Regions from separate parts of the Collibacillus ludicampi genome, predicted to be linked through region 1. Evidence: riboswitches for the same ligand, from Rfam matches in the RefSeq annotation. Region 1 holds a riboswitch; each other region holds the start of a gene.
What was found. A riboswitch is a leader RNA that binds a small molecule or an ion and turns the genes downstream of it on or off. The one in region 1 is predicted to bind cyclic di-AMP.
Positions count from the first base shown of each region.

Region 2: it holds a riboswitch for cyclic di-AMP, as region 1 does, so the genes downstream of both, DNHGIG_RS18745 (C40 family peptidase) here and DNHGIG_RS01885 (LysM peptidoglycan-binding domain-containing protein) in region 1, are expected to answer to the same signal.
Region 3: it holds a riboswitch for cyclic di-AMP, as region 1 does, so the genes downstream of both, kimA (potassium transporter KimA) here and DNHGIG_RS01885 (LysM peptidoglycan-binding domain-containing protein) in region 1, are expected to answer to the same signal.

Region 1 is NZ_BOQE01000001.1:359,131-363,341, forward strand. It holds gene DNHGIG_RS01875 (MalY/PatB family protein) at 1-280, opposite strand, end outside; gene DNHGIG_RS01880 (FTR1 family iron permease) at 748-1,713, shown strand; cyclic di-AMP (ydaO/yuaA leader) riboswitch at 1,974-2,113, shown strand; gene DNHGIG_RS01885 (LysM peptidoglycan-binding domain-containing protein) at 2,125-2,760, shown strand; gene DNHGIG_RS01890 (LacI family DNA-binding transcriptional regulator) at 2,798-3,823, opposite strand; gene DNHGIG_RS01895 (bifunctional 4-hydroxy-2-oxoglutarate aldolase/2-dehydro-3-deoxy-phosphogluconate aldolase) at 3,871-4,211, opposite strand, start outside.
Region 2 is NZ_BOQE01000001.1:3,706,315-3,710,525, reverse strand. It holds gene DNHGIG_RS18755 (DUF309 domain-containing protein) at 1-377, shown strand, start outside; gene DNHGIG_RS18760 (DEAD/DEAH box helicase) at 1-3, shown strand, start outside; gene DNHGIG_RS18750 (ribonuclease H-like domain-containing protein) at 429-1,721, shown strand; cyclic di-AMP (ydaO/yuaA leader) riboswitch at 1,845-1,974, shown strand; gene DNHGIG_RS18745 (C40 family peptidase) at 1,973-2,662, shown strand; gene DNHGIG_RS18740 (AzlD domain-containing protein) at 2,814-3,119, opposite strand; gene DNHGIG_RS18735 (AzlC family ABC transporter permease) at 3,116-3,877, opposite strand; gene DNHGIG_RS18730 (helix-turn-helix domain-containing protein) at 3,959-4,211, shown strand, end outside.
Region 3 is NZ_BOQE01000001.1:2,025,180-2,029,390, reverse strand. It holds gene kimA (potassium transporter KimA) at 1-1,555, opposite strand, end outside; cyclic di-AMP (ydaO/yuaA leader) riboswitch at 1,660-1,792, opposite strand; gene DNHGIG_RS10240 (hypothetical protein) at 1,953-2,831, opposite strand; gene DNHGIG_RS10235 (phosphodiester glycosidase family protein) at 2,885-3,235, opposite strand; gene DNHGIG_RS10230 (hypothetical protein) at 3,178-3,888, opposite strand; partial or broken gene DNHGIG_RS10225 (DUF2249 domain-containing protein) at 4,174-4,211, shown strand, end outside.

The DNA.
Region 1 (4,211 bases):
GAACCGTAGCCATCCATTCCGGTTGGACATCAACACCAAATCTACGTTTGAGCCAATGGACAGCAGCAGCGTAAAACTCACGCGGCTTACCCGGATACCCGTATATCGGATGCTGCGCCCGTTTGATGATCGCTTCCACAACGCATGGCGGACACGGAAAATCCATATCGGCCACCCATAAGGGGAGTACATCTTCCGTACCAAAAATCTTCTCGCGATAATCCCACTTACTCGAGTTTGTTCCTATACGATCTATCACTTCATCGAAGTTATATTTCATGATTCTTCCTCCTTTTGCTAACCTATATTCCTTTCGAGGAGACTGATTCATGAGTCCGAATACTAACAAAATCACATGTATATTTGTTCCATAATTTATGATTTTACTACAAATCATCAACGAGAACAAAACAATACTCTCCCGTGTCAAATCATATCTTTCATCCAATATCGTTCTATCTACTCACCCATGGTAATATCTTTCCGGAATGAATCCGGACACGCGACCCAAATGGGAATCAGACCGGATACTCCTTTCGTTGTCGGGGCCAGTGATGGAGTTCTTCGCGATCTGGTCGGATCGGTCGACGATCCGTTCACATAAAATCCCGGATGATCCGGGGTTTTCGTATCATGAAATCGTTGTATCCCCACTTTCCCTGAGAGCTCTTGACGAAGAATCAAAGAGGGAATAAAATACCATTGTAATGAAAATGATTCTCATTATTAATAAAGGGGATGAAATCTATGTTACGCACATTTCTTAATGCCAAATCAATTCTCGTATGTATAGCAGCATTTCTGGTAGTAGGTGTCTTCGTCTGGCAGGGCGTTACCGCTCATGGAGCCCCTGATCCCACCGATCAAAACCTGAGTCCAACGGCTGCTATCATAGACACGGGTATTCTTGTTTTTCGTGAGGGACTTGAGGCCATTTTGGTGTTATCTGCAATTATAGCGAGTCTCGTACGTGCCAAAAGCGATTATTGGAAGCCGATTTCTCTTGGTGCAGGATTGTCTTTCTTGGCAACACTAGTCACCTGGTTTGTGGTTGTAGGGATCATCAACTTAGTCGGCAGCACCACATCAGAACTCAATATTCAGGCAGCAACCGGCCTCCTGGCGAACGTGGTACTGCTTGTGATCATGAACTGGTTCTTTCACAAGATCTACTGGACGGGTTGGATCACCCATCATAACCAAAGGAAGCGCGAGATCATCGAATCATCGGGTAACGACCAATCGATTACATACAAGGGACTCATTATTCTAGGACTGACATCCATGTACCGTGAAGGGTTCGAAGTTGTACTTTTCCTACAGACGATACGGTTGCAGGTCGGCACTCATGCGGTTCTCCTTGGGTCAGCGATTGGTCTGGGCTTAACGATGCTCGTTGCCGTGCTTACCTTCTTCGCGCATCAACGCCTCCCTTACAAGAAAATGCTCGTAATCACTGGCATCATGCTGGGAGTTGTCCTCTTTGTCATGACTGGAGAGACCGTTCAGGAGATGCAGCAAGCCGGGTGGATTTCGACAACTCAGATCGACTTAGATATCCCCGATTGGATGGGCTTGTGGTTCTCGGTAATCCCCACTGTTGAAACTCTCGCGTCACAAGTTTTTGCAGTCATTGTTGTCATCGGCTCGTATTTAGCCTACCAATACTTACATGTGTGGCAACCACGTAAACAAGAAAAATTGTCAAACTGAATCTTCTAGATTCTCCTGTACACATAGCTGCATCCGGAATTCCCGGATGCATTCATTGTATTTCTGCACAAGAAAATTTTTCATGTTCTGATTGCCGCTTGAGCATCATGGGGTAACCATTCGGTTGAATCGTGACTGTTGAACGGTCACCAGTTCAAAATATGTTGAATGCGAGAACTCAATGTTAGGTTTTAGACGTTAAATCGAGAGTTAGTTGTAAAATTTTTCGAGTTGCATCGCGCTTATACTATGGTACAGTAAGAAAAGAATAGCCGAATCTTCAAATGTGAAGAACGGGGGACTTTTTTTAGGGGTGAATCTTAAAACTTCGAGTTTTAAGTAGGGTGACTCCTTGACCCGAACCCGTCAACTAACCTCGTAGGCAATTGATAAAGGAGAGTTGTACTAGGAATGAAGAAAGTGAAAACAATGTTGTTGTCAACTGTATTGGGACTTTCCATGGCTGGAATTTCTTCCCAAGCCTTCGCAGCCGCACCAATGAATTTGCAAACCGGACAAGAAAGTTGGACGTATTCCATCAAAAAAGGAGATACGCTCTGGAAACTCTCTAGAAAATTCCATGTCCCGCTTGCAAATTTATTGTCCACCAATCCCGGCGTTCGTCCGCGGAATCTGCAAATTGGCGAAAAGATACGAATTCCTTCTCGCACTTCCAAAAAGAATAGTTCCACAAACTCTCGCGTGGAATCAACTTCTCGGCAAACACTTCCGCATAAAAAGGAATTGTCCATGGTAGCGACCGCTTATACGGCTGCCCCTGGCGAAAACGGAGGATATGCAGGTATTGATTACATGGGAAATCCTCTTCATGTAGGAACCGTTGCCGTAGACCCTTCCGTGATCCCGCTTGGATCTACCCTTTATATCACAGGGTACGATTTCCCGGGGCTTCCTAAAGGGGGAATGATTGCACATGCAACAGATATCGGCGTGCACGGAAATCGCATCGATATTTTTGTTCCAACGTCCCCGCAACAAGCAACAAAATTTGGAATGCAAAACATTAAGGTTTATGTATTAAAATAAGAAGGTCGTTGTACCTTCTTATTTTTTTTATCCCCACTCAATCAACCCCAGCGCGTAGGAATCCGCACGACTCCCGAACAATCAGCTGGCAATCCATGATATGAACCGTACAGTGTTTCGAGTGTGGATTTTCGATCTTATTAAGAAGTAATTCAGCGCTTTTCACACCCATATCATAGGTTTGCTGAACCACGGTCGTAAGCGGTGGCTCAAGAAGTTGCAGCCAAGGGGAATCATCGAATCCAATAACGGCTATATCGCTCGGTATATTCACCTTTTCTTCTTTGAGGACTTTTAGAGTTTCTATTGTGGTCAAATCATTAGTACAGAAGAGGGCCGTTGGCGGAACGGGCAAGTGTAACAGTTCCAAAATGATCTTTCTTGTATCCGAAATCTTATCAACAAATTTGATATATTGTTCTTGAATCTCGATGTGATGCTGGCTCAATGCTCGTAGATACCCTTCGTACCGTTCTTTTCTTTGTGATAATTTTTTGATGGCCGGTGAGAAGAGCGCAATCGATCGATGTCCCAGTTTGATGAAATGTGAGATCGCATCAACAGAAGCCTTGACGTTGTTTGAAAATACTCCATCCGCTTCAATTCCATCTAATTTGCGATCAACCAGGACGAGTGGAAAGCCTCCCTCAACCAGTTTTTTTAATAGGTCATTATTTTCATTCGTAGATGCAAGGATCAAACCGTCTACTTGCTTGGCAAGTAACATTTCGATATATTCACGTTCCTTAACAGGATTGTCATCAGCATTACATACAATGACGTTGAAGCCGTGTTTATTGCAGTAATCTTCGATCCCTCTGCTTATCGCAGTTGAAAAATAGTGCAGAATATTGGCTACTATAACTCCGATCGTATGGGTCTTCTTTACTTTTAGGCTTCTCGCTACAACATTTCGCTGATAGCCTGTTTCTTTGATCGCTTGTTCAATTCTTTGACGAGTTTCAATGCTCATATATTCATAACGTTTATTGAGGTACTGTGATACGGTGCTTTTCGATACTCCTGCCAGTTTTGCTACATCCTCCATCTTGACCCGCGCCATACGCCTCCCCTCCTATTCATCAAACATACATGATATTTCATCCTCTTTCATCTTTGTAATTGTGCCAATGCTTCTTGTGCCTTGCACTTGACTTGATCCGCTGTCCCTTTTGTAAGTGCTCCTCCCATCCCAACAGCCACAGCGCCGGCGGCAAACCAATCATTCATGTCGGCAATGGAAATTCCACCGGTCGGCATAAACGATACCTGGGGAAACGGTTCTCTCAATCCTCTGAGATAACCAGGCCCCAAGACGTTCGCAGGAAACAGTTTCATCAAACGGTGACCTTGTGCCAAGGCAGCCATAATATCTGTAGGAGTGAGCACTCCAGGAATATACGGAACATTTGCATCCTTGGCCGCCATATCGACATCGAACGAGTATCCGG
Region 2 (4,211 bases), 3.3 Mb from region 1:
TGAATGACCAGGTGCGCGAATTCGTGCGCTTATTCAATGAAGAACAGGATTTTTACGAGTGTCATGAACTGTTTGAGCTCGCATGGAAGGCGGAAACGGAAGAACCCTTGAAGTCTTTTTACAAAGCGATGGTACAAGTGGCGACCGCACAGTTTAAAATAAGGCAGGGATATTTGAACGGTTTTCGTAAATTGTACAGCTATTGTTCTGATGTTTTACGTGAACTGCCTCCGGTGTATCAGGGGATTGACATGGTGAAACTTCGTCATGATTTTACGGAGCAATTGCGCAAATTGCCGCAAGATGATTTTATTGAAGAGGGAACCTATGCGCAATATGGTCTGGATTTTCTCAAACTCCATGTGATTGACTTTTGAAAAACCTGTACAAAAGGGAGGGCAACTCCTTTTAAGTAAGGATGAAGCGGAATGAGAAGCTTACGTGAACGGTTAAAAAGTTATAAGAAGGATATGATCCATCACGAGGCTGCGCCCGCCATCGAATCATTGGCAGAGGAATTCGAAGAGCAAACATCCGTTTTTCCCGAATCCGCGCTCGAGTCTGTGCTTCCGGGATGCGAGGAGATGACGCCGTATGGCCCTTGTTATTACCGCGATGTTCGCTTCGACGTACTGACAGCTCATGGACATTACCCGTTAGCCCGCACGCTCCACCTGCCCTTAGATGTTTTCTATAAAGTGTGCAAGGTGAAGGACGGGCCGCATGAGTGGGATGAGGTTTGCTTTTTTGATACAGAGACAACAGGACTTGGATCGGGTGCAGGAACTTTCATTTTTCTGTTCGGAATCGGCTTTTATGAAGAAGATGAATTCGTCATTCGTCAGTATTTTTTGCGTTCCTATACGGAAGAGCGAGCGCTTCTCTGGTCACTAGCCGAACTGCTGAAAAGGTTTCGGGTCATCGTTTCCTTTAACGGAAAGGGATTTGATTGGAAATTACTAGAAACTAGATTTTCGATGGCACGTCTGCAAGTACCGTCTGTGATTCATCTGGATCTCCTTCCTCCTTCCAGGCGGTTGTGGAAAAAGATTCTTGGTAACTGTAAATTGACGACTATAGAACAGGAAGTCCTAGGATTTTCACGCAACGATGACATTCCGGGTAAGAAGGCACCCGAGATATTTTTCGCGTACTTGTCGGACGGAGATGCCCGTCCTCTTGTAGGGGTATTTACACATAATGTCCATGACATTCTGACACTTGTAACGTTATCTGCACATATCGGAATGATGGTGGAACATCCGTTACATATGGCGACACATCCTGAGGAATTGTTCGGTTTAGCACGCTGGTACGATGAATGGCTGCAAGGTAAGACGAGTGAGGCTTGTCTGGTGAAAATCGCCGAGATGGATGAGACGAATGAATATGCGAGGGAAGCCATGTGGAAGCTTTCCCTTTTTTATAAACGGCTCGGTCAATATGAAAAAGCGGTCTTGCTCTGGCATGAGTTGTTGGATGGACATGGAATGTGGCAAACCGCACCGCGGATAGAACTGGCCAAGTATTATGAGCACAAGATGCGCGACTATCAGCGCGCCTTGCGATTCACAGAAGAAACGATCGCATTGCTGCAAGAAAAACGCTCGCTCGTTCGTTCTCTGTACATCGATCACGAATTGAAAGAACTGTTTCATCGGCATAACCGTCTCAAGAATAAAATGAGAAAAGCGGTAAACGACAGTGTTCAACAGCGATAGACATAAGGCTCCTGGCAAAAGGGAGCTTTTTTTGTTTCATTTGAAAAAAAGTGGCGAGAAAAGAAGGAATTTGGCATTTTTTCGCGAATTTTAGTAGAGCAGAGAAATGTGATTTCAAACCAGATAGAAAATTTGCCGAATCTGACAGACGGTCAGTACGGGGGACGATTTATTGGGGTGAATCGCTTGCATGCGTAGGGGACCTCTACCCGAACCCGACAACTAACCTCGGAGGCACAGGAGGAATGGAAGTGAAGAAAGGTGTCAGAGCTCTACTATTCGCAGGTACGATTGGAGTATCTTTTCTCACCGCATCGACAGCCATGGCTGCGGAAACTGACTGGAACGTCCTGCTGAAGAAAGGTTCCCAGGGAGAGAAGGTCATCGAATTACAACAAGACTTACGCTTGTTAAACTATTTTACATATCCAACAAATACAGGATACTATGGCGAAGTTACAGAAGAGGCGGTCAAAGCGTTTCAAAGGGATCATGGTATTCAAGTCAACGGGATGGTCGGGAAAACAACCGGGACATATATCGAAAAGGAACTGAAAGCAAGAGGCCTGGATACAAATTCTATCCAGAAAGCGAATGTTGTTGAAATCGCTAAAAAATACCTGGGTACCCCCTATCAATATGCGGGTATGAGCCCATCCGGATTTGACTGTTCCGGTTTCGTAAAATATGTATATGCACAACGAGGTGTCGATTTGCCGCGTACTTCCCAAGAGATGTATAACACGGGAACAACGGTTTCCGATTTAAAGCCTGGCGATCTGGTATTCTTCTCTACATATGAACCGGGTCCTTCACACGTAGGGATTTACATAGGTGATAACCAATTTATCTCTGCAACGAGTTCCAGCGGTGTGAAAATCGATAGTTTTAGCAACCAATACTGGGGACCTCGTTATATTGGGGCGAAGCGAGTGATGTGATTTCATGAAATTCACAGTTGCGTGTGCGGATTGGTTTTCAATGATTCAATGACGTGGGGGTAGGAGTAGTCACGTTTTCATCCATGGACTCCTACGAAGCAGGCGGCTCACCTGGCAGGTGGCCGCTTTTCTGTTACTTAGGTTGCGCAACTTACCCGATGACCATTTTCCAGAAGAATGCCCCCATGATGCCCACAAGTACAACTGCCATAACATTTGCCCGGAAAAACGCCAATACGACCGAAAGGACACCGCCAGCAATCGACGATGCTATGCTTCCTGTCGAACTGAGTATTCCGGGAAAAATGAGTGCACCCAATGCTGCGAAAGGAATCAATTGAAAAAATCGGTTTAGAAAAGGAGGGAATCGTACATGCTGTAATAAAACCATAGGAAGCATGCGAGGCAAATATGTTACGAGTCCCATTCCAATCACGAGTAACCAAAGATGTTTCATGACTCATCTACCCCTTTTGGAAATAGTAGGGAACCGATGATAGCGGAGATAATCGTTGAAATGATGATCTCCCATCCGCCAGAGATACCGGAGAAGAGTGGTACCCAATGAAGGATCGTTTGCATTGTCATGGCACAGAGAGTGACCACGAAGATGGGCAGTGATTTTCGCAATGAAGGGATTAATAAGCCAATAAACATGGCATACAAAGCGATTCCCATACTGGATTGAATCGACTCGGGTAGGCCAGCAGCAACGAACAATCCCGTCCAAGTACCAAGATTCCATGCGCTAAAAGCTGTCAGGTTGAGACCCAATAGAAATACAGGATGTAAACGTTGTTCCTTCTGCAAAGAGGCGACGGTGAATGTTTCATCGGTGATCCCAAATGCTAAAAGTGCCATCCAGTTTTTTGAAGTCCCTTTATATATCCTTTGAGAAATCGATGCAGTCATGAGAAAATGTCGTAAATTCAGAATAAAAGTAGTCAAAAGGATTTCCCAAGGTGTGGCGCCAAGTGAGAGTAATTGTACGCCAACAAATTGGCTTGCCCCGGCATAGATGAGAAATGACATCATCATGGTCGCATACGTGGGGACTCCTGCAGATTTCGCAACGAGACCGAATGTAATTGCGATAGGTATATAACCGACGGCGATCGGCATCCCTGTTTTCACGCCTTGGAAAAACTGTTGCCGATGGTAAAATCGTATGTTTCTCCCTTGTAGATCGATCGTTTCTTTTGTTTCCGCTTGCATAGACGTACCCTCCCGCATAAAGTATAATATATTATACTTTAGGTACGTTATATTAAACAAGAGGGGGAGGATGGGGGCGCTTTGGAGCACATTCATATCAAGATCGGGAAAAACCTGCATCGTATACGCAAAAACCGGGGATATACTCTTGACAAAGTAGCTGAACTCACTGGGGTTAGCAAAGGAATGTTGGGACAGATCGAGCGAGGGGCAACGAGTCCAACGGTCACGACATTGTGGAAGATAGCCAGTGGACTGAATATATCCTTTTCTTCCTTGATCGAAGAAGAGAGTCCTGCTGTTTCTGTCATATCCCTTGCAAATATTCGTCCAC
Region 3 (4,211 bases), 1.7 Mb from region 1:
TCGTATTGAGTACAACACGGTGGATCCCCGAGATGAGCACAATGGTTAGTATGTGATGGGAACTCGGTTTATGAGTTTCAAAATCAATGCGCAACTCATTGGCCACTTGGTTATAATGACGTTTTATACCTAAGCAACCGAAGATGATTGCGGGCAAGACGATGAGTACAATCCATGCCCCTTCTGTAAACTTCGTTGAAGCGACAACGATCAAAACACTGATGGTCGTAAGAGCGCCAATGGCGTTCATGGACATTTTTACCTTCCAGTAGGAACCTTTCACGCGGATCCAACGGCGTACTAGACCGATCTGTGCGATGGTAAACGACACAAATACACCGATCGAATAGAGCGGAATCAGAGCTTCCGTCCTCGCTTCAAATCCAATGATTAACAGGGATGCAAGAGCTGTTAAAATCAGCATTCCGTTCGAATATCCCAAACGGTCGCCACGAACCGTCAAGGCACGCGGCAAAAATCCGTCAGACGCGACAAGCGCCGCAAGTTGCGGGAAGCCCGTGAACGTAGAATTGGCGGCCAAGATAAGAACGATAAATGTAGACCAGATCATGATTTGATAAACGATACTATGTCCAAAATAGACGCCCGCTAATTGAGATAACATGGTATTCTGCGGATTCACGGAGATTCCCTTGACATAAAGTTCATAAGAATAACCCAAGAGCGTAGCTCCGGTGATAAGACCGAGAGCGATATAGGCTTTTACGGCATTTTTCGTGGCAGGATCGCGAAAAACCGGCACCGAGTTGGAAATGGTTTCGATCCCTGTGAGCGATGAACACGCTGCACTAAATGCTTTGAGGATCAAAAGTGTTGTCAATCCCTTTGGCATGACCCCAAACGGCGGAGTTGACGGCTGTACAAAACCGTGTTGGAACTGATCAGAAATTCCCGTGAGGATGAGAATCCCCATGCAGATCATGAAAAAGAGAGTAGGCCATGCAAATACCGTGGCGGATTCTGAGATTCCCCTCAAATTCACGATTAGAATCACGATCACACAAAGAACGGAAATGGTCGTCGCATGTGGCGCAATCACCGGATAAGCGGAAGCAACAGCTTGCACACCTGCCGACACCGAAACGGCTACGGTCAGGACGTAATCGACCAGCAAGGCACTGGATGCGATCAACGAAACCCAAGGTTTATCAAAATTTTCCTTTGCGATCGTGTAAGCCCCTCCACCATTGGGATACGCCATCACCCCCATGATATAAGAGGCGATCAAGATTCCGAGAAGAATCACGGTGGCTATCGTGATCGGTAAAATTAACCACTTCACATCAGATCCCAGGGAAGCCAATTCTGTCATACCGGCTTCGGGACCATACGCAACCGATGAATAGAGATCCGCCGCCAATACGAGCAATGCCATAAACCAGAAAAGTTTATTATGTTTCGCGTACAGTTCCTTCGTTCGCATCGGCCGCCCGATGATGATCCTCTTCAAGCTGCTGAAATTGGATATGGCAAACAGGATAGCCACGACCGCGGCGATAACGAGAAGAGGATGAAGCAAATGACTATGTACCATCGTGAAAAACGCTCTCCCTTCACTGGGTGATCCCATGTAGTTTTCCCAATTGCTGCTCTAAAAAAAGCAAAAAACGACCACGAAGGGTCGTTTGACGTCATTCGACCGCTTCTGCAGATCGCCTACGAAGTTAGCTGACGGGTTCGGGCGGCAGAAGAACACCCTACCAAATCATTTGGATTCACCCCACAAATTGGGTCCTCCGCTCTGTCTTCACAGATTCGGCGTTTTGCAAATGTTGATATTCATTATATCCCTCAAAGAAGGGAAAGCAATTCGTCCCGTTGGTGATTTATAGCGATTTTGACCAAGAAAAAACAAACTTTACATAAGCGTATGATCTTTGCTCTTATTACCTCTGATTTTTACGTAATTCCTTTAAAAGATGCGATATCACTTATTTTTGTACTTGAGCTTTCACCTGGGGAGAAGAACCAGCTAGCGATTTGTCCGCCTCCGTACTTCCTGTTGTTTTTGCTGCAGGCGGCGAGACGGTAGCATTAGCCTGTTTCATGTTGCCTGGAGACTCTTTGGATGTATTGCCGTGGGGTCTCTTCATTTCATTGTTTGACGTGGATGATGGTTTCTTTTCCTCAAGATGTTGATGGTTATCAACTTTTGGATTCGGCTGATGAACCGCGACAGCCGGTATGACGACCGAACCGTCCGGACGGTACAATCGATCATTCATGTAACGCCAGACTCCTCCAAAAGAACTGGTTATATTCATCGTATCGGAAAGCTCGTCATAATCAATGCGTGAGATTTGAATATCTCCCAATGGCAATTGACGGATTCCGCTTACCGCGTCATACTTGTAAATTTCATTCATCGAGCCGTTTTTCATTTCAATATACAAGTATTCCATGTACGGGGAAAAAAAGGTGTTCTCAACCGTCCGATGATCTCCAAACCATTCGTAGATCAAATAGGGTTTCGCTTCATGCAATGGCAGTAAATAAGCGTCCAAATAAGAGCCTTGGACAAAATATAATAGAGTGTTCGTATTTCCCAGCCATTTCAGATAGGATACCTGCCCTACCGTTTGTTGAAAAATGGTTCCTCCCTTTCCGGCTATCGTCAGTGTATCCTTTGTTGTATAAGCCATATACTGTTTATCTTGGCTGTACATCACTTGCTCAGCGTTATTTGGGGGCATGACGGTTACTGTTTCTTGTTCCTTGGTTGTTGTATTCCTTTCCATTACCGGGGAAATGGGAGGCTGCAAAAACTTATCGATCTCATGGAGTGTCACCAGTTGGATCAACGTAAACAAGGTAAAAACTCCTGTCCATATAGATATTTTTTTGTTCATCCTCCACTTTTTTCTCATGTTTTATTTCCCCCATCCACGACGAAGCTTGTCGCCACGTATCTTTCTCCAAGGGGATTCGACGGAGGCACAAGAAATTGATTCTTATAATAAAGCTCGGAACTGTATCCTCCATCCAGATTGGCCGCCACATAAGCTCCATGCTCCAACATCACTTGCTCGCAATCGAGCAAGCTTGCGCCAATTCCACCATTCCCCCGCCCTGAGAGGGCAAGTAACAAAATCGCTCCATCGCTGCGTTGACCAATTGCGGATCTCGGCGCGAAGCCCCAGGATCCATCGGTCGCCTTTAAAAAAGGCTTCCCGTCGCGAACCAATTCCGGCCCGAATGAGACCGCATCTTCGATCCCAATTGTTCGAGCTCTTGAAACGTATATTTGCCGACGATCAGTGCGCCGCTTTTCGTGATTCCAATAACAGGTTCGCGGGAGGTTTTATCCCCACATATGAATTTTCCTCGTGAAACGGTAATACCGAGCGGTATACCGCCCGTACCATGTCCGCCGTCAGAAAATCCTCCAGCATTAATACCGGCGATCGAACCGGAATCTTTCACCATTTCACTGACTGTTTCCCCGACAGAGTTTAAATGTTTTGTCACTGCCACATGTACGCGTTTTGGATCATGAACGATCAATAAACTGCCGGAATATTTGGCCGTTTGGATCGGAACCACTTCGATTTCGTCATCGTGAATGTTCGCAAAGTCGCCGGCCGGCAACGTTCCCCGATCCATCGTATCGAAGGAAACAGGACGGTACTTTGCCAAGGTAGCTGCCGAATAAAAAGGAGTGATGACCCAAGGATGTCGGCTTGTGAGTATGGCACCTATCACTGCACTGCGCAGATTTTCAAATGGTCCATACAGGACGAGTGCAACTGTTGAAGTGATCATATAGATGATCATGACCATGGTGATGGTAATGATAGATCCCATGCGAGTGTTTTTGTTTTTTAAAGGAAATGATGAGTGTTCCTTTTTCTTGGATGTAAAAAGCAAAACGATCATCTCCTATGTCGGACAGGCACCTAAAAAACAGCTTTTCGCCCTAAAGTATAGAGGACGAGCTTACAAAAATCTAGGTTAACTATTTTAAAAAAATAGAGTTCAGAGAAAAAATTGGCTGGAATCAATCTTACCTGTACGGCAGCGGCAATACATGCAAGCATTTCTGTGCCGGACTCACCTCCTTCTAGCGAATGTGACGCTCATCACAATGAGAAGAGGTTAAACTTTTTATAATCAGTGGTATCCCGTTACCACATCCCGAGGAGGAGATTATAAATGAACGAATTTGCAGCCACGGTTCGCGCGCCGGAATA